Regions from separate parts of the Streptomyces sp. PH9007 genome, predicted to be linked through region 1. Evidence: riboswitches for the same ligand, from Rfam matches in the RefSeq annotation. Region 1 holds a riboswitch; the other holds the start of a gene.
What was found. A riboswitch is a leader RNA that binds a small molecule or an ion and turns the genes downstream of it on or off. The one in region 1 is predicted to bind thiamine pyrophosphate.
Positions count from the first base shown of each region.

Region 2: another riboswitch for thiamine pyrophosphate. It lies ahead of thiC (phosphomethylpyrimidine synthase ThiC); the one in region 1 lies ahead of thiO (glycine oxidase ThiO).

Region 1 covers NZ_CM187440.1:1,227,787-1,234,874, forward strand. The annotation lists gene ACTFAP_RS05380 (hypothetical protein) at 1-561, opposite strand, end outside; gene metF (methylenetetrahydrofolate reductase [NAD(P)H]) at 584-1,522, opposite strand; gene thiE (thiamine phosphate synthase) at 1,590-2,225, opposite strand; gene ACTFAP_RS05395 (Rv2175c family DNA-binding protein) at 2,361-2,726, opposite strand; gene ACTFAP_RS05400 (NAD(P)/FAD-dependent oxidoreductase) at 2,818-4,041, opposite strand; TPP riboswitch at 4,234-4,319, shown strand; gene thiO (glycine oxidase ThiO) at 4,339-5,517, shown strand; gene thiS (sulfur carrier protein ThiS) at 5,514-5,732, shown strand; gene ACTFAP_RS05415 (thiazole synthase) at 5,889-6,629, shown strand; gene ACTFAP_RS05420 (DUF4190 domain-containing protein) at 6,745-7,088, shown strand, end outside.
Region 2 covers NZ_CM187440.1:3,054,856-3,061,943, forward strand. The annotation lists gene ACTFAP_RS13870 (SDR family NAD(P)-dependent oxidoreductase) at 1-571, shown strand, start outside; gene ACTFAP_RS13875 (SAM-dependent methyltransferase) at 568-1,368, opposite strand; gene ACTFAP_RS13880 (DUF2637 domain-containing protein) at 1,554-2,255, opposite strand; gene ACTFAP_RS13885 (BRO-N domain-containing protein) at 2,438-3,376, shown strand; gene thiC (phosphomethylpyrimidine synthase ThiC) at 3,406-5,004, opposite strand; TPP riboswitch at 4,999-5,112, opposite strand; gene ACTFAP_RS13895 (YibE/F family protein) at 5,187-6,458, shown strand; gene ACTFAP_RS13900 (DUF5326 family protein) at 6,424-6,636, opposite strand; gene ACTFAP_RS13905 (cupin domain-containing protein) at 6,786-7,088, opposite strand, start outside.

The sequences.
Region 1 (7,088 bases):
CTGCTGCTGCTCGTGGTAGCCGTCCCCGTACACCGTCTCCTGGGACTGCGTTCCCGCCTGGTGCCCGGCGTACAGGTCCTGCTCCTGCGGCGCCGGTCCGCCCTGCTGGGCGGACTGCGGGTCGTAGTCCCACGCGTCGTAGCCGCCGCCGTCCGCGCCGGACTCCCCCGCTGCGGCGGGCGGCGCGGGCGGGACGGGCGGGGGCGGGCCGTCGTACCCGGCCTCGCTCTCCTCGACCGGGTCCAGCGGACGCATCTCGCCGCTCTCCTCGGCGCCTTCGCGGCGCCGGCGCTTGCTGTTGCCCGGCTGGCCGCCCAGCGCCCAGCCGGTGGAGAACCCGCGCCGGAAGGACAGCGTCACAAAGGTCTGGCCGGTGGCGAACGCGAGGGTGCCCAGCGCGATCACCGGCACGTTCGGCAGCACCACGCCGAGGACCACGGCCAGAAAGCCGGAGAAGGCCAGCAGCCGCCAGCGCAGTCTCGCCTTGTACTGGAGCAGGACCTCCCCGAGCAGCCACAGGGCCACGATTCCGAACGCGATGTAGAGGACCGCCCAGCCCATGTACGCCCCTCTCAGCTGTGCTTCAGCGCTGTTCCAGGCCCGCCCGGTGCAGACCGAGGTTCTTGTAGACGTCCAGCGTCGCCGTCGAGTGCAGCGTCGTGTTCAGGGTGACGAAGTGCAGACCGGGGATGTCCTCATCCATCAACCGTGCACACAACTCGGTGGCGAACTCGATCCCGACCGAGCGTACAGCCATCGGGTCGTCCTTGACCGCGCGGAGCCGATTCTCCAGCTCTTCGGGGAAGGAGGAGTTGCTGAGCTCCTTGAAGCGTTCGATCTGCCGCAGATTCGCGATGGGCATGATTTCCGGGATGATCGGGACATCGCATCCCGCGGCGGCCACCCGGTCACGAAGCCGCAGGTAGTCCTCGGGGTCGAAGAACATCTGGGTCAGCGCGAAGTCCGCCCCCGCCCGGCACTTGTTGATGAAATGCCGGATATCCGTCTCCCAGTCGGTGGAACGCGGATGCATCTCCGGAAATGCCGCGACCCCGACACAGAAATCGCCCGACTCCTTGATGAGACTCACGAGTTCCGCGGCGTAAGTCACACCCTCGGGGTGCCGGTTCCACTGCCCCATCGGGTCGCCGGGCGGGTCGCCGCGCAGCGCGAGCATGTTGCGGATGCCGGCGCCCGCGTACTGCCCGATGATGTTCCGCAGCTCGGACACCGAGTGGTTGACGGCCGTGAGGTGGGCGACCGGGGTGAGCGTCGTCTCGGTGGCGATCCGCTCGGTGGCCCGTACGGTGCGCTCGCGCGAGGAGCCGCCGGCGCCGTAGGTCACGGAGACGAAGGTCGGCCCCACGGCCTCGACCCGGCGGATGGCGTTCCACATGGTGCGTTCGCCCTGCTCGGTTCTGGGCGGGGTGAATTCGAAGGAGTACGAACGCTTGCCGGCGGCGAGAAGGTCGCGCACCGTGTGCGCCCGGTCATTCATCGTGGACGGAATCCCAAGGGCCATGGCCGCAGGCTACCCAGAGCGACGGAAATCTCCCATGCGTGTCCGGGTTGCGGACGGGCGTACGGCGTCACACGGCGCGCAGCCGCGCGGCCAGCGCGCTCGCCGCCGCACCGGGGTCCCCGGCCTCGGTCAGCGCCCGCACCACCACGATTCGGCGGGCCCCGGCCTCCAGCACCTGATCCAGGTTGCCGGCGTCGATGCCGCCGATGGCGAACCAGGGCCGCTCGGGGCGGCGGGCGGCCGCGTACCGCACCAGGGGCAGCCCGGGGGCGGAGCGGCCCGGTTTGGTGGGGGTGGGCCAGACGGGGCCGGTGCAGAAGTAGTCCACGCCGGGCTGGGCGAGGGCCGCGTCGACCTGGGCCTCGCTGTGGGTGGAGCGCCCGATGCGCACCCCGGTGCCGAGCAGCGCGCGGGCGGCGGGCACCGGCAGATCGCCCTGCCCGAGGTGGAGCACGTCGGCGCGGGCGGCGTGCGCGACGTCGGCGCGGTCGTTGACCGCGAGGAGCCTGCCGTGCCGCCGGCAGGCGTCGGCGAAGACCTCCAGCAGCTCCAGTTCCTCGGCGGCCTCCAGGCTCTTGTCGCGCAGCTGGACGATGTCCACGCCGCCGGCCAGGACGGCGTCCAGGAAGGCGGGCAGGTCGCCCTGGCGCTTCCTGGCGTCAGTACACAGATACAGCCGGGCGCCGGCGATGCCGTCGGTCACGGCTCTCCCCCTCGGTGGTGCTGCTTCGCGGGTCGGTGCGGTGGCGCGGCACCACGGGTGCCGCGCCACCGGTCAAGCGGTCGTACGGTCAAGCGGTCGTTCGGTGCAACGGTCGGGCGGTCGCGCGTCCGGCCGTCACACGGCCAGGGCCTGGGCCCGCCGCTTCACCTCGGTCCCGCGGTTCTCCCGCAGGGCGTCGGCGGGCGTGCCGGGCAGGCTGTCGTCGGGGGTGAAGAGCCACTCCAGCATTTCCTCGTCGGTGAAGCCGTCGTCGCGCAGCAGCGTCAGGGTGCCGACCAGGCCCTTGACGATCCTGCCCTCGCCGATGAAGGCGGACGGCACCTGGAGCACCCGGTTCTCGCCCCGGCGCACGGCGATCAGCTGCCCCTCCTTGACCAGCTGACGAACCCGGGTCACTTCCACGTCCAGCGCTTCGGCGATGTCGGGGAGGGTGAGCCAGTCGGGGACGAGAGCTTCGGTTTTCGCATCAATCTCGGTCACACCTCAAGCCTGCCACCTCCGACTGACAGGCGTCATCGGGGAGTGGCAGCGGAGGGACGGTACCGCCGTGCGGGGGGGCCGCCCCCGCCGGTCAGGCCGTCGCGTTCTTCAGGGGCACGGCGGGGTCGGCGGCCCGCACCGGATCCAGGCGGGCCCCGCGTTCGATGAGCCGGCGGCCCTGGGCCAGGTCGCGCGGCCGGTCCACGGCGCACACCGCCCGCAGCACCCCGGCGCCGTCCAGCCAGCACACCGACCAGGCCGCGCCCGGGGCGCCACCGGCGGCGGGGTCGCCCCGCCACAGCAGCGTGTCGTGCGGGCCGTGCTGCCCGGCGTACTGCACGAAGCGGCCGAACTGCTCGCTCCAGAAGTACGGCACCGGGTCGTACGCCGTGTCGGCCGTCCCGGTGACCTGGGCGGCGACCGTGGCGGGCCCGGCCAGCGCGTTGTCCCAGTGGTGCACCAGCAGCCGGCGGCCGTACCGGGCCGAGGGGAAGGACGCGCAGTCGCCGACCGCGTACACCCCGGGCAGTGAGGTGCGCAGCCGGTCGTCCGCGCGGACCGAGCCGTCGGCGGCCAGTTCGACGCCGCTGCCCTCCAGCCAGCCGGTGGCGGGGCGGGAGCCGATGCCCACCAGCACGGCGCCGGCGGGCAGCAGCTCGCCGCCGTCCAGCTCCACCTCGCCCGGCCGGACGGCCGCCACCCGGGCGCCGGTGCGCAGTTCGGCGCCGGCGTCCGCGTACCACTGGCGCATCGGTGCGGTGAGTTCCGGCGGCAGCGCGCCGGGCAGCGGGTGGCCGGCGGCCTCCAGCACGGTGACGGGGGCCCCGGCGGCGCGGGCGGCGGTGGCGACCTCGGCGCCGATCCAGCCGGCGCCGACCGCGACGAGCGGGCTGCGGGCGGTCAGCAGCGGGCGCAGCCGGGCGGCGTCGTCCAGGGTGCGCAGCACATGGACGCCGGGGGCCGCTTCGCTGCCGGGCAGGGTCAGCGCCTCGGCGCCGGTGGCGATGACGAGATGGTCGTACGGCACGGGTCCGGCGTCGGTGCGCAGCGCGCGGGCGCCGGCGTCGATTCCGGTGGCGGCGCGGCCCAGCAGGAGTTCGATGCCGAGGGTGTCGAAGTCCACATCGAGGGGCGCGCCTTCGGCCTTGCCGAGCAGCACGTCCTTGGACAGTGGCGGGCGGTCGTAGGGCCGGTGGTGCTCGGCCCCGACCACGGTGACGGTTCCGGCCCAGCCCGCTTCGCGCAGCCGCACCGCGGTCTGCGCGCCGGCGAGCCCGGCCCCGGCGATGACGACCCGCTGATCCCGTTGCTCCACGCGGCCACCCTACGCGCGCGCCGCACCGGGCCCGGCTGCCGCGCTCCACGGGGATGCCGCGTTCCGCCCGGTGCGCGGGCGCGAACACCGGCCCGCCGCCGGGACGTCCGGCACGGGGCGCGGGAAGCCGCCGGGTTCCGGGGGCTTTTCGTCCCCGGCCCCGCCCGTACTACTGTGGCGGGCGACAGAGCACACGGGAGCCCGGCGGTCCGGGCTGAGAGGGAGGCGGGCGGCCTCCGACCGTACGAACCTGATCCGGGTCATGCCGGCGAAGGGAGCAGCCGCGTGGTGAGGTCCATGCCCTCAGCGTCCGCAGGCCGTACGTCCGATGTCCTGATCATCGGCGGCGGCGTCATCGGTCTGGTCACCGCCTGGCGGGCCGCCGGGCGGGGGCTGAGCGTCGCCGTGGCCGACCCGGCGCCGGGCGGCGGCGCCGCGCGGGTGGCCGCCGGCATGCTCGCCGCCGTCACCGAACTGCACCACGGCGAGGAACCGCTCCTCGAACTCAACCTCGCCTCGGCCGCCCGCTACCCGGACTTCGCCGCCGAGCTGGAGGACGCCGCGGGCTCCGGCGTCGGCTTCCGCGCCTGCGGCACCCTGGCGGTCGCGCTGGACGCGGACGACCGTGCCCAGCTGCGCGAGGTGCACGCGCTGCACCAGCGGTGCGGGCTGAGCTCGCAGTGGCTCACCGGTCGCGAGTGCCGGCGGCTGGAGCCGATGCTGGCCCCGGGGGTGCGCGGCGGGCTGCGGGTGGACGGCGACCATCAGGTCGACCCGCGCCGGCTGGCCGCCGCGCTGCTGACCGCCTGTGAACGGGCGGGTGTCATCTTCCACGGCGAGCGGGTGCGCGAACTGACCGTCACCGGGGACCGGGCCACCGGCGCGGTCCTGGCGGACGGTACGGCGCTGTCCGCCGCCCGTACGGTGCTGGCGGCCGGCAGCCACAGCGGTGAACTGCCGGGGCTGCCACCCGGGATCGCCCCGCCGGTCCGCCCGGTCAAGGGCGAGGTGCTGCGGCTGCACATGCCGCCGGGGCCGGGGGGCACGGGCGGCGGCGCGTTCCTCTCCCGTACGGTGCGGGCCGTGGTGCGCGGCTCGGCCGTCTATCTGGTGCCGCGCGCCGACGGCGAACTCGTGGTGGGCGCCACCTCCTGCGAGCAGGGCTGGGACACCACGGTGACCGCGGGCGGCGTCTATCAGCTGCTGCGGGACGCGCACGAGCTGGTGCCCGGCATCACCGAGCTGCCGCTGCGCGAATGCCTCGCGGGGCTGCGGCCCGGCAGCCCCGACAACGCGCCGCTGCTGGGGCCCACCGCGCTGCCGGGGCTCCAGCTGGCGACCGGGCACCACCGCAACGGGGTGCTGCTCACCCCGCTGACCGGGGAGGTGCTGGCCGAGTCGCTGGTCACCGGCGAACTCCCGGCGATCGCGCGGCCCTTCAGCCCGCTGCGGTTCCCCTCGGTGGTGCCGGCATGAGCGGGACCCCGACCGTTTCCGTCAATGGCGCCCCGCGCGAGCTGGCCCCCGGTACGACCCTGGCCGACCTGGTCACCGAGCTGCTCTCCCGCGCATCGGGGGCGGGGGTCGCGGCGGCGGTCAACGAGTGCGTGGTCCCCCGGGCCCGCTGGCACGGCACCACGCTGGCGCCGGGTGACCGGGTGGAGATCCTGACCGCCGTCCAGGGAGGCTGACGACCGATGACCGACCTCACGAGCGACGCGGCGAACGACCCCGCGACCGGCGCCGCGCACGACCCCGCGAACGCCGCCACCGCCGGCGGCCCCCCTCCGGGCGACGGGGACGACGTCCTGGTGCTCGGCCCGCTGCGGCTGACCTCCCGGCTGATCATGGGCACCGGCGGCGCCCCCAGCCCCGAGGTGCTGGAGCGCGCCCTGGCCGCCTCCGGCACCCAGCTGACGACGGTGGCGATGCGCCGGGTGGATCCCGGGGTACGGGGCTCGGTGCTCGGCATCCTGCGCAACCTCGGCATCGCGCCGCTGCCGAACACCGCGGGCTGTTTCACCGCGGGCGAGGCGGTGCTGACCGCGCGGCTGGCGCGCGAGGCGCTGGGCACCGCACTGGTCAAGCTGGAGGTCATCGCCGACGAGCGCACCCTGCTGCCGGATCCGGTGGCGACGCTGGACGCCGCCGAGACGCTGGTGGACGACGGTTTCACGGTGCTCCCCTACACCAACGACGACCCGGTGCTGGCGCGGCACCTGGAGGAGGCGGGGTGCGCGGCGGTGATGCCGCTGGGCTCGCCGATCGGCTCGGGGCTCGGCATCCGCAATCCGCACAACTTCGCGCTGATCACCGAGCGGGCCGGGGTGCCGGTGATCCTGGACGCGGGCGCGGGCACCGCCTCGGACGCGGCGCTGGCCATGGAGCTGGGCTGCGCCGGTGTGATGCTGGCCTCGGCGGTGACGCGGGCGCAGCGTCCGGTGCCGATGGCGCGGGCGATGCGGCACGCGGTCGAGGCGGGGCGGCTGGCGTTCGGCGCGGGGCGGATTCCGCGGCGGCATTTCGCCCTGGCCTCCTCGCCGTTGGAGGGGCGGGCGGAGCTGGACCCCGAACGACCGGCGTATTGATCCGATCGTACTGATATACGATCGCCGGATCTGGGGGACCATTCTGTCCGTTACGGGGGATCGCGCGCCGCGGGCCGGCCCGTCTCCTGAGCGGCAGCTGAAGGAGAGATCGACCGTGAGCACACCGCCCCAACCGCCGCCGCAGGGACCGGAGCAGGGCCAGAACCCGTACGCCTCCGCCTCCCCTCCGCCCGGGCCCCCCACCCCGGGCTACGGTTACCCGGGCCAGGCGCCGGTGCCCGGCCCGCCGCAGGGCTACGGCTACCCGCCGCCCGGTGGCCCCGCGGGCCCCGGCTACCCGGGAGGCCCCGGCTACCCCGGCGGCCCCGTCCCGCCGCCGTACGGACAGCCGCAGCCGCCGGCCAGGACCAACGGCCTGGCCATCGGTTCGCTGGTGACCGGCCTGCTGGCCATGGCCCCGATCGCGCTGATCCTGGGCATCCTGGGCCTCAACCAGGT
Region 2 (7,088 bases), 1.8 Mb from region 1:
CCGGGCGCAGGTGGCGCGGGCGGCGGCGGTGATCGGGGAGCGGTTCGGCACGGTGGACGTACTGATCCACAACGCGGGCGGGCTCGCACCGGCTCCTCCCGGTGACGGGAGCGACCCGCTGGTGGCGGCGGCGCACGAGTGGACCGAGTCCTTCCGGATCAACACCCTGACGGCGGTGCTGCTGACCGAGGCGCTGCGGGACCGGCTGGCCTCACCGGGCGGACGGGTGCTGTTCGTGTCCTCGATCGCCGCCCTGCGCGGCTCCGGGGCCGGCGGCTACGGCGGCAGCAAGGCGGCCCTGCACCCCTACGCCTTCGACCTGGCACGGCGGTTCGGGCCGCGCGGCGTCACGGTCAATGTGGTGGCGCCGGGGCTGATCGACGACACGGAGTTCTTCGGCGGCGGCATGTCGGAGGAGCGGCACCGGGCGCGGGTGGCCGAGACCCTCAACGGCCGGGCGGGCGAGCCAGGTGATGTGGCGCAGACCCTGCACTGGCTGGCCTCACACGCGGCCGGGCACATCACGGCCCAGGTCATCCAGGTCAACGGCGGCGCGGAGCGCGGTCGCTAGGGTTTGACGGCCAGGCCGACGACCAGCAGCTGCTGCCAGATCGTCAGCGACGAGCGGTGCTCCAGCGCGGGCCGCCACTCGGCGGCGGGGCGGATGCCGGGCTCCAGGATGTCCAGGCCCTCGAACAGCGCGGATATCTCCTCGTCCGTGCGCCAGCGGCCCCGGCCGAGCGACCCCTGGAGCAGCCCCTCCAGCTTCGCCGACTCCGGGTCGCGGCGGCTGCGGAAGTGGCTGATGAAGAAGTAACTGCCGGAGGGCACGGCCTCCCGCCAGAACCGCATGACGCCGTACGGGTCCTCGTCGTCGTTGAGGTGATGGAGCACGGCGGAGAGGATGACGCCGACCGGCCGGTCGAAATCTATGAGCCGCAGGAGGGCGGGGTCCTCCCTTATGGCACGGGGACGGCGCAGGTCGGCCTGGATCACGACGGTGTGGTCGTTCTCGGCGAGCAGCGCCCGGCCGTGGGCGAGCACGATGGGGTCGTTGTCGACGTACACCACGCGCGCCTCGGGGGCGTGCCGCTCGGCGACCTGGTGCACGTTGTCGGCGGTGGGCAGGCCGCTGCCGAAGTCGATGAACTGCCGGATCCCCGTCGTACCGGCGATGTCCCCGATGGCCCGTACCAGCGCCTGCCGGTTGTCGATGGCCATCTGGACGGCGCCGGGCAGTTTCACGATGAACTCGTCGCCGAACTCCCGGTCGACGGCGTAGTTGTCCTTGCCGCCGATGAGGTAGTCGTAGGTCCGCGCGATGCTGGGCCGGCTCAGGTCGATCCCCGGGATGGCCTCGTCGCTCATCGCAGTGTCCCTCCGCCGCCGTCGTGGTGAGTGCCCGTCAGCTTAATGCTGAGCAGGCTGGGGCGGGAGGGGTGCGGTCAGGGCCGGGAGGATCGTCCGGCGCGCCGTCCCCGCCCTCCGAAGTCTGGAGGAATGCCGGAGGTTCCGGCACCGGGGGTCTTCCCGTTCCCGGACGTCCGGGTGGGTCACCGGGCGGGGCGGGGCTGCGGGACGGCGTGCCGGGGCGGGTTGATCAGGGTGATCTGGCGCACCAGTTGGTGGAAGGCCACCAGCGCGGAGATCGGCGGCAGCCCGGCGACGGCCAGATCGGTGACCGTGTTGGGGGCCTGCTCGACGCAGAGGTAGACCGCGAGGCCGGAGAAGAAGATCACCACGGCCCAGGAGTGGGCGGCCCGGCGCTGGTGCAGGGCGGCCCGCACGATCGACAGGGACGCGACCAGCCACGGCCCGTAGATCAGCACCGGCCACCAGCCGGTGAGCCCGCTGGCGGCGGTCGGGGAGACCATCTCGCGCAGCGGGACGTAGGAGATGAGGCCGCCGAGAATGCTGAGCATGGCGGCGATGACGGTGAGGCACGCGGCGATGAGCAGACTGCTCCAGCGCAGCCACTGCACCGGGCCGGGCCGGCTGGGCAGCGGGACGCGCCGCCGGGGCCGCCGGTGGCGGGCGCTGGGATCGCCCGCGTCGGGGACGGGGGCGGCGTGCGCCGGTGCGTGGTGGCGGGGGGTCGGCTGGGGGGCGGCGGCGGTCTGCAGGAGCTGGGCGAGATCGCCGTCGAACTGCCAGCTCCCTTCGCCGTTCCGCAGCAGGTGCTGGGTGTCCTCCGCCTCGTACAGGACCGATCCGTAAGGGGGTTCGGGGTGGGCCGAGGGATTCTGTGGAGTCATACTCCGCCAACGACACTGCATTTGGCCTCGATGCGTGGCATTGGAGTGAATGTCCAGTTTATTTATTAATGAAACGATGAATGCCATGGCTTATCTCGGAATTGCGGCTGAATATCCCACTCCCGGGTGAACTTCAGTTCGTTCGGAGCAACATGGCGGAAAGGCACGCTTACCGTACAAACATGAATGATCAGCAGCCCCAGCCGGTACCGCGCCACGAAGCCATCGACATCGGCGACTTCGTCTTCGCGGCGACCGGGGCCCGCGCCCGGCGGCTGACCACCCCGGAGGGCGAGCACTGGTTCCCGGCGGCCGACGTGTGCCGGGAGCTGGGCTACACCACCACGCGCAAGGCCCTGACCGATCACGTCCCCGAGCGGTTCCGCCGGCCGCTGGCAACTGTGACCGGAGGTCACAGTTCTCGCAACATCGCAGGTCAGAACTGGCGGAGGAATTTGCAGATGGTGAATCTCCAGGGGCTGCTGTTCCTGGTGACCGGCTGCACCAAGCCCACCTGCGGGCCCTTCAAGGAGTGGATGCTCGACGTCATCGTCACCATCCAGCGCGAGGGTTCCTACTCCCTGCCCGCCGCCGAACTCCAGCCCGCCGCCCCCGGGGCCCCCGTCGTGTACGCCATGCCGCCCCAGGTCGCCGACGCGATCGTGCGGCTGGAAGAGCGCGCCCTGCGCGATGACGCGGCGCTTGCCGCCGTGCAGCGCGAGGCGAACGCCGCGCGGCGGGAGATGGCGGATGCCCTGCGGTCCGTCGCCGACGTGCTCGGCGGCATCCGTGACCGGCTCGGCCCCGCACCGTCACCGGTACCCGCACCACGGGTGCCCCGGCAGCGTACGGCGCCCCGCCCGCGGGGGCGGGGCGCCGAGGAACTGCTGGCCGGCTGGCGGGAGCGGCTCACGGTCACCGACGACGTGTGGGCCGTCGCTGTGCTGCTCGCTCCCGCCCTCGTCACCGACGGCCAGGTCAACTGGTCCGTCGACGAGATCGCCGCCCGCACCGGCCTCAGCTCGGCCCGGGTGCACGACAGTCTGCGTTTTCTGCTCAGGCGGCACTGCATCCGCCAGATCGGCATTCTGCACAACGCACCGGTGTACGCGCTGCACTGACCGGCGCCGGCCGGAACGCGCCGTGCCCGTCAGCTCCCGTCGGTCTCCGCCAGCGGCAGGTACACCCGGTTCCCGGCCTGCGCGAACTCCTCCGATTTACGGTCCATCTCGGCCCTGATGTCGTGCGAGATCTTCATCGAGCAGAATTTCGGCCCGCACATCGAGCAGAAGTGCGCCGTCTTCGCCGGCTCAGCCGGCAGGGTCTCGTCATGGAAGGCCCGCGCCGTGTCCGGGTCGAGCGCCAGATTGAACTGGTCCTCCCAGCGGAAGTCGAACCGCGCCTGCGACAGCGCGTCGTCCCACCGCTGCGCCCCCGGATGGCCCTTCGCCAGATCCGCCGCGTGCGCCGCGATCTTGTACGTGATCACGCCGGTCTTCACATCGTCCCGGTCCGGCAGCCCCAGGTGCTCCTTCGGCGTCACGTAACACAGCATCGCCGTGCCCCACCATCCGATCATGGCCGCACCGATCGCCGACGTGATGTGGTCGTACGCGGGCGCGATGTCCGTCGTCAGCGGCCCGAGCGTGTAGAACGGCGCCTCCTCGCAGATCTCCTGCTGCAGGTCCACGTTCTCCTTGATCTTGTGCATCGGGACATGCCCGGGGCCCTCGATCATGGTCTGCACGTCATGGGACTTGGCGATCCGGTTCAGTTCGCCCAGCGTCCGCAGCTCCGCGAACTGCGCCTCGTCGTTGGCGTCCGCGATCGACCCCGGCCGCAGCCCGTCCCCAAGCGAGAACGTGATGTCGTACGCCCGCAGGATCTCGCACAGTTCCGCGAAGTGCGTGTACAGAAAGCTCTCCTCGTGGTGCGCCAGGCACCACGCCGCCATGATCGAGCCGCCGCGCGAGACGATCCCCGTCGTACGGCGCGCCGTCAGCGGTACGTACCGCAGCAGCACCCCGGCGTGCACGGTCATGTAGTCCACGCCCTGCTCGGCCTGTTCGATCACCGTGTCGCGGAAGATCTCCCAGCTCAGCTCCTCCGCCCGGCCGCCGGTCTTCTCCAGCGCCTGGTACAGCGGCACCGTGCCCACCGGCACCGGGGAGTTGCGCAGCACCCACTCCCTGGTGGTGTGGATGTCCTTGCCGGTCGACAGGTCCATGATGGTGTCGGCGCCCCAGCGCGTCGCCCAGCGCATCTTCTCCACCTCCTCCTCGATGGAGGAGGTGACGGCGGAGTTGCCGATGTTGGCGTTCACCTTCACCAGGAAGTTCTTGCCGATGATCATCGGCTCGGCCTCCGGGTGGTTCACGTTGGCCGGCAGCACCGCCCGGCCCGCCGCGATCTCCTCGCGCACGAACTCGGGGGAGCGGTCCTCCCGGATCGCCACGTACTCCATTTCCTCGGTGATCTCCCCGCGCCTGGCGTACGCCAGCTGCGTCAGCCCGTCCGCGGGGCGCCGCCGCGCGGCCCGTTCGGCCAGCCATCCGGCGCGCAGCGCCGGCAGTCCGCGCCGTACATCCGTGGTCACCTCCGGGTCGGTGTACGGACCCGAGGTGTCGTACAGCGTCACGTCCCGCCCGTCGGTGAGGTGCACGCGCCGCACCGGCACCCGCAAGTCCGGGCGCGATCCCGTGACATATCCCTTGTGCGATCCGAGCACACGTGTGTCCTGCTTGGTCATGATGACCCAACTCCCTACGCCGGCATTACCCGGTACCAGGTTCGGCGGTCGGCGCAGCTCGTTCAGCGCCCTCTCAGCCCCGTGCTCGGAGCTCCCGCGATGTCACATAATCGCCGCCTACGCTAACGGTTCCCCGGCCCGGCTGAACAGTGCGCCCGGGATTCTCTTGCGATGATCGGCGCGTGACAGACACCCATGGACACAGCCACGGCCACAGCCACAGCCACGGGCCGCCGCCCCCCGTCTCGGCCCATCTGCGGCGGGTCATAGCGGCCGTGCTGATCCCGTTCGCGGTGGCGGTGGCGGGCGGTCTGCTCCTGCTGTGGCCCGGTGGCGCCCCCACCGCGGGCGACGAGCACACCGGCGTCGGCTTCGACCAGCAGTTCGAGGAGGCGAAGGTCACCGGCGTCGAGGAGCAGGACTGCGCCGAGCTCGGGGTGCAGGTTCCGCGCGGCGTGGAGGGACAGTGCGCCCAGGCCACCATCGAGGTGACCACCGGCCCGCACACCGGCCGTACCTTCCAGGAGGTGGTGCCCCCGGACGCCACGCAGAAGTTCCACGCCGGGCAGAAGGTGATCGTGGCGTACGCGCCCAACGCCCCCGAGGAACTCCAGTACAGCGTCTCCGACGTCGACCGGAAGTTCCCCATCCTCCTGCTGGCCGCCGTCTTCGCCGTCGCGGTCGTCCTGGTGGGGCGGATGCGCGGGCTGCTGGCGCTGATCGGCCTGGTGGTCAGCTTCGGGCTGCTGACGCTGTTCATCCTCCCGGCCATCCTGCACGGCTCGAACCCGCTGCTGGTGGCGGTGATCGGCGGCAGCGCCATCATGCTGGTGACGCTCTACCTGTGTCACGGTGTCAACGCCCGCACCTCGGTGGCGGTGCTCGGCACACTCATCTCGCTGGTGCTGATCGGCCTGCTGGGCTCGCTGTTCACCGCTTGGGCGCATCTGTCCGGCAACACCGACGACCAGACCGGCCTGATCCACGCCCTCTACCCCGGCATCGAGATCCGCGGACTGCTGCTGGCCGGCATCCTCATCGGATCGCTCGGCGTCCTCGACGACGTCACCGTCACCCAGACCTCGGCGGTGTGGGAACTCAAGGCGGCCGAGCCGGACGCCGGCTGGCTCAAGCTCTACCGGGCGGGCATGCGCATCGGCCGGGACCACATCGCCTCGGTGGTCAACACCCTGGTGCTGGCGTACGCGGGAGCCGCGCTGCCCCTGCTGCTGCTGTTCACGGTGGCCAACGCGAGCGTGGGCACCGTGGCGTTCAGCGAGCTGGTGTCCGAGGAGATCGTACGGACCCTGGTCGGTTCGATCGGCCTGGTCGCCTCGGTACCCGTCACCACCGTGCTCGCGGCGCTGGTGGTGAGCGCCGACCGGCCCGCGGGGGACGGGCCGGACGGCGGCACGGCTCCTACCAACCGCCGCCGGAGGAGGAGGAAGAGGTGAACTTCCGCACGATGAAGATCAGCAGCGCGATGAGTGCCGCGCAGACCAGGATCTTGAACATCAGACTCATCAGCCACGTGAGCACCGAGGTGATCAGCCCGCCGAAGACCACCAGCACGATGGCGGGGATGGCGACCCAGCGCACCCACCACGGCAGTGACCTGAACAGTTCTTTCATGACGCACGGCTCCTCACATCCGCTCTCCGACATCCCCCGGCACCGTCATGTCGATGCTAAGCGGGCCCGTGGGCGGACGGGAGGCCCCGCGGCCCCGGTCCTCCCCTGACCGTCCCCCGAGGGAACCCTGAGGTCCACGGGCCCGGAGGTCACCCTTCGGGCGGAGAGAAGATGACCATCACCCGCAGATCTTCCGTGATGTGGTGGAACTTGCACGGGGTGTGCGCCGGGACGTAGACGATGCTGCCGCGCGCCACCCGGGTGGTCTCCCCACCCACCGTGACCTCGGCATGACCGCTGACCACGAAGTTCAGCACGTCCTGCCGCTGCGGCCCCTGCGAATCCGTGTCGCCCACATTGAGCGCGTACAGCCCGGCCGACATGCTGCGCTCACGGAGAAACCGCAGGTAGGCGCCGTTGTGGGCGGTTCGCTCCGCCTCCAGCTGATCCAG